DNA from 2 places in the Streptomyces sp. NPDC050759 genome. Region 1 is predicted to be linked to the other one. Evidence: riboswitches for the same ligand, from Rfam matches in the RefSeq annotation. Region 1 holds a riboswitch; the other holds the start of a gene.
The links. A riboswitch is a leader RNA that binds a small molecule or an ion and turns the genes downstream of it on or off. The one in region 1 is predicted to bind cyclic di-AMP.
Positions count from the first base shown of each region.

Region 2: it holds a riboswitch for cyclic di-AMP, as region 1 does, so the genes downstream of both, ACIBJB_RS36550 (transglycosylase family protein) here and ACIBJB_RS19980 (C40 family peptidase) in region 1, are expected to answer to the same signal.

Region 1 is NZ_JBITGI010000006.1:123,200-125,391, reverse strand. Features, by position in the region: gene ACIBJB_RS19985 (hypothetical protein) at 1-270, shown strand, start outside; cyclic di-AMP (ydaO/yuaA leader) riboswitch at 608-819, shown strand; gene ACIBJB_RS19980 (C40 family peptidase) at 823-1,296, shown strand; gene ACIBJB_RS19975 (DUF6328 family protein) at 1,391-1,993, shown strand; gene ACIBJB_RS19970 (LysE family translocator) at 1,929-2,192, opposite strand, start outside.
Region 2 is NZ_JBITGI010000016.1:117,044-119,235, reverse strand. Features, by position in the region: gene ACIBJB_RS36555 (transglycosylase family protein) at 1-748, shown strand, start outside; cyclic di-AMP (ydaO/yuaA leader) riboswitch at 954-1,121, shown strand; gene ACIBJB_RS36550 (transglycosylase family protein) at 1,125-1,805, shown strand; gene eno (phosphopyruvate hydratase) at 2,098-2,192, shown strand, end outside.

The DNA of each region.
Region 1 (2,192 bases):
CGCGCCGAGGGCGAGCTGATCGACCGTTATCTCGACGTGGTCGACCTGCTGGGCCGGATCAACCCGGCCCGGCGCGAGGACACCTATGGCGGACTGCGCGCCGCGCAGGCGCTGGTGAGCAGGGCGGCCGAGCTGCGCGACGCGCTCGCGGTGATGCACGGCCGGGGCGAGCGCGAACTGCACGCCGCGACGCTGGCACGAGCGCTTCGGGTGCTGGACGGCGAGCGGCGCACGTCCCGGGTCACCGTGCCGCCCGAACCCGGCAATTGACGCACCGACAGTGTTTCCGGGCGTCCTGCGGTCTGACGGGGCGTCCGGAGGGCCTTTGAAACGGACCAAACGACGTACCACCATTTGCAGGAGGCGCGGCTCCTTTTTCACGCCCCCTCAAGTTGCGCAACGCGCGTAGTGCGGGCGCGGAATGAGGAGTTTCTGTGCTGGTCCGGGGGCCATCGAGGCCCTCGACACCCCTTGGTTCGAAGGGGTGTCCACCCGAACGGGTGAGTGGTGAGTAACAACACAAACCCCCGGTTCCGTTGGGTTTTTGGGACATCCGTGCGCCAAGATCCCTGTCTGACGACAAGCCCCCGCCGCAGCGGCGGGGCGGTCCGGGCGGACGCCGAGTCCTGCCGCCGCCCGGATGACCGGTCGACAGAAGTGGATCGGCAGGAGTGGAGGACCCAGGCACGACGGGTCGCCGGAACGGTCACGCCATGACCGGGCCGAGCAGCCCTTGGGGTGAAGCCGCGTCAGCGGCCGGGCAACTTCGCCAGCCCGAATCCGACAGGTCATCCTTCACAGGCGGCTGACGAAGGGTTGCGCATGACTGCGCTCAATCGTGTCCCGTCGCTGATGGTCCGGGCCGGTACGGCCTCGGCCTTCGCCATCGCCGCCGTGGGCGGCTCCGTCGTGGTCCCGGGCGTCGCAGCCGACGCCGCCGCCGCGACGCCGGCGACGAAGGCACTCAAGGTCGCGGCTTCCAAGAAGGGCTCGCCGTACAAGTACGGCGCCACGGGGCCCCGCCGCTTCGACTGCTCAGGGCTCACGCTGTACTCGTTCAAGAAGGCGGGCAAGAAGCTCCCTCGTACGGCGGCCCAGCAGTACAACAAGACCCGCCACATCGGCTCAGGCAGCCGCAAGGCCGGTGACCTGGTGTTCTTCCACTCGGGTTCGAACGTCTACCACGTCGGCATCTACGCCGGGAAGGGAAAGATCTGGCACGCCCCGAAGACCGGGGACGTGGTGAGGCTGCAGAAGATCTGGACGAAGAGCGTCTGGTACGGCCGGGTCAAGTGACGCCCCCGAGGGGGTGGCGGCGACCTGACCTCCCGCCGCCCCCTCGGGTCTCCCCGCACGCGTGACACGGGCTCAGGTGGTTACCCGTGGCGTCATGGCCGACCACCGCCCGTGCACCGCCCGCAACGAGACCCCGCTGGAGCGCGCCGACCGCAACTTCGGTGAGCTGCTCCAGGAACTGCGCGTCACCCAGACCGGGGTGCAGATCCTCTTCGCCTTCCTGCTGACCCTGGCCTTCACGCAGCGCTTCCCGTCCCTCGACGCCTTCCAGCGCGCCACGTACGTCACCACACTGCTCCTCGCGGTACTCGCGGCGGCCCTGTTCACCGCGCCCGCCGCCCTGCACCGCTCGCTCTTCCAGCGCGGTGCCAAGCCCCGCATCGTGCAGGTCTCCTCCCGGCTCGCCACGGTCGGCATGGGGGTCCTGGTGCTCGCGTTCACCGGGTCGGTGCTGCTCGTGGTGGACGTGACCACGGGCCGGGCCGGCGGAGTGGCCGCGGGCGCGGCGACCCTGCTGGTGTGCCTGGGCCTGTGGGGGCTGCTCCCCCGGCTGGTCCGGCGGGCGGGCCTCACCGAGGAACGCAGGACGGCACAGCCGTCCCCGGCGCCTCCGTCCGCGCAGCGCGAGGTGGTCAGGCCGCGAGCAGCGGCTCGGCCAGGAGCATCACCCCGAGAACCGTCAACGCGCCTCCGGTGACCCCGGCGACGGCCCGGGCGGCCCGCGGCCGGCGCAGCCACCGCCCCAGCCGGTCCACGAGCACGGCCACCGCCGGGAACCACACCACCGCGAGAACGACCACGATCAGCGCGAGCAGCAGCGTCCGGGGCAGCGCCGAGCTCCCCTGGGGCACGAACTGCGGCAGCAGGCTGAGGAAGGTGATGGGGGCCTTGGGATT
Region 2 (2,192 bases), on a different contig from region 1:
GAAGTACGGCGGCCTCGAATACGCCAGGACCGCGGATCTGGCCAGCCGCAACCAGCAGATAGCCGTGGCCGAGAAGCTCCTCGCGGACCAGGGCATCACCGCGTGGCCGACCTGCGGCCTGCTCAACGGTCTCAGCAAGGACTCGAGCTCGGCCGATGTCGACACGGGTGTGGAGAGCGGGACGCCCTCGGCCTCGGCCTCCGGTTCGTCTGATTCATCCGGTTCGTCCGGTTCCTCCAACTCGTCGGGCTCCGAGGAGTCTTCCGGTCTGCTCGGCGCGCTGGACGGTTCGTCCGCGACCCCCTCGCCGTCGGCCACCCCCTCCAGCGGTGACGACGGTTCCGGCACGTCGGACAAGAAGGACTCCTCGGGTTCCGAGGGCTCCGCCAAGGGAGAAGCTCAGCCTTCCGACAGCTCGCCCGTAGTGAGCCCAGAAGAGGGCGAAGCGGACAAGTCGTGGCAGGAGGGTAGTTCTTCGGCCCTCGTGGACGTCGGCGCTCTCGGCTCCGGCAAGCACCGGGGTGGCAGTGCCGAGGAGAATGCGACGAAGAGCACGGCCTCCTCCGCGGCCGGCCGCCACGCCGCCCTCACCTACACCGTCCGGGAGGGCGACTCCCTCGCCTCCATCGCCGACTCCCTTGGCCTCGACGGCGGATGGCGCGCCCTCTACGCCGAGAACAAGGACCGCATCGGGGCCGACCCGAGCAACATCGTCGCCGGTCAGACGCTCGACACAGGGGCTGAATAGGGCTGAAAAGCCCAGAAAAACAACGGGAGTTCACGTCACACTTCGCACCGAATGTCCCCTTTGGTGAAAGTGTGGGATGAGTCTCAGAAGCCTTGATCGTCTTTGAAATTCCGCCGAACGCGTGTCTACGGTCGTGACCGCTCGGCAACCCGAGCCCCGTCTGTCGCAACGCCGAATCCTGCCAGCGGCCGTACGGGAACAGTCGTCGCGTCAAGCGCCGTAGGCAGGAGCGGGGGACCCAAGGTAAGTGCCGGGCCCAGCAGTTCACGCTGGACCGGCTTGGGGTGAAGCCGCGCATCGCGAGATGTGCGGCCGGGCAACTCAACCGGCCCGAACCCGACAGCTCACCTCGCAGGCGTCGGTGAGGGGATCCACCATGCTGTTTTCCGGTAAGGGCAAGCACCGTCGTCCGTCCAAGGCCACCCGTGCCGCCGCGCTTGCCGGTGTCACCGGTGTCGCCATCGCCGCCCCGCTGATGGCGGCCGGCAACGCCTCCGCCGCCACCGCCTCCGAGTGGGACACCGTCGCCCAGTGCGAGTCCGGCGGCAACTGGTCCATCAACACCGGCAACGGCTACTACGGCGGCCTGCAGTTCTCGGCCTCCACCTGGGCCGCGTACGGCGGCACGCAGTACGCCGCGCAGGCCAACCAGGCCAGCAAGTCCCAGCAGATCGCCGTCGCCGAGAAGGTCCTCGCCTCGCAGGGCAAGGGTGCCTGGCCGGTCTGCGGCAAGGGCCTGTCCAGCGCCGGCTACAGCGGCGGCAGCAGCTCGTCCTCCTCCGGCAGCTCCTCGAACACGAGCAGCCGTTCGACCGAGGAGCAGAGCGCCTCCCGTTCGACCGACCGTCCGGCGGCCAAGAAGACCGTCACCACCCCGACCGGCAAGAAGGTCAAGAAGGGTGACGGCGAGTACAAGGTCGTCAAGGGTGACACCCTCAGCTCGATCGCCGAGAAGCACAAGGTCAAGGGCGGCTGGCAGAAGCTGTTCAAGCTGAACAAGGACATCATCACCGACGCCGACTTCATCTACCCCGGCCAGCAGCTGCACCTGAAGTAAGACCCAGCTGAACCACAGCGCTCTCACATCCGTGTCCTTCACGATGAAGGCCTCGTGAGGGTCCCCCCGTCCCCACGGGCTCCCCGCTCCGGTGCGTGTTCCCCCGTACGCACCGGGGCGGGGTCTTTTCATGTGCCGCCACCGGGACGTCTTTGTTCAGTTCAGAAACAATTTACTCTCGGTTCTGTCCACGGGGCGGTCCACACGGTGGCCGATCCTCCGGAGGCGGTTAGGCTCGGTCTCGCAGAACCCACCGCGGTCCCGGCGGACCGTGTCACACCCCAAGAAGGAGATGCTCGTGCCGTCCATCGACGTCGTCGTAGCCCGGGAAATCCTGGACTCCCGAGGCAACCCCACGGTCGAGGTCGAGGTCGGCCTCGACGACGG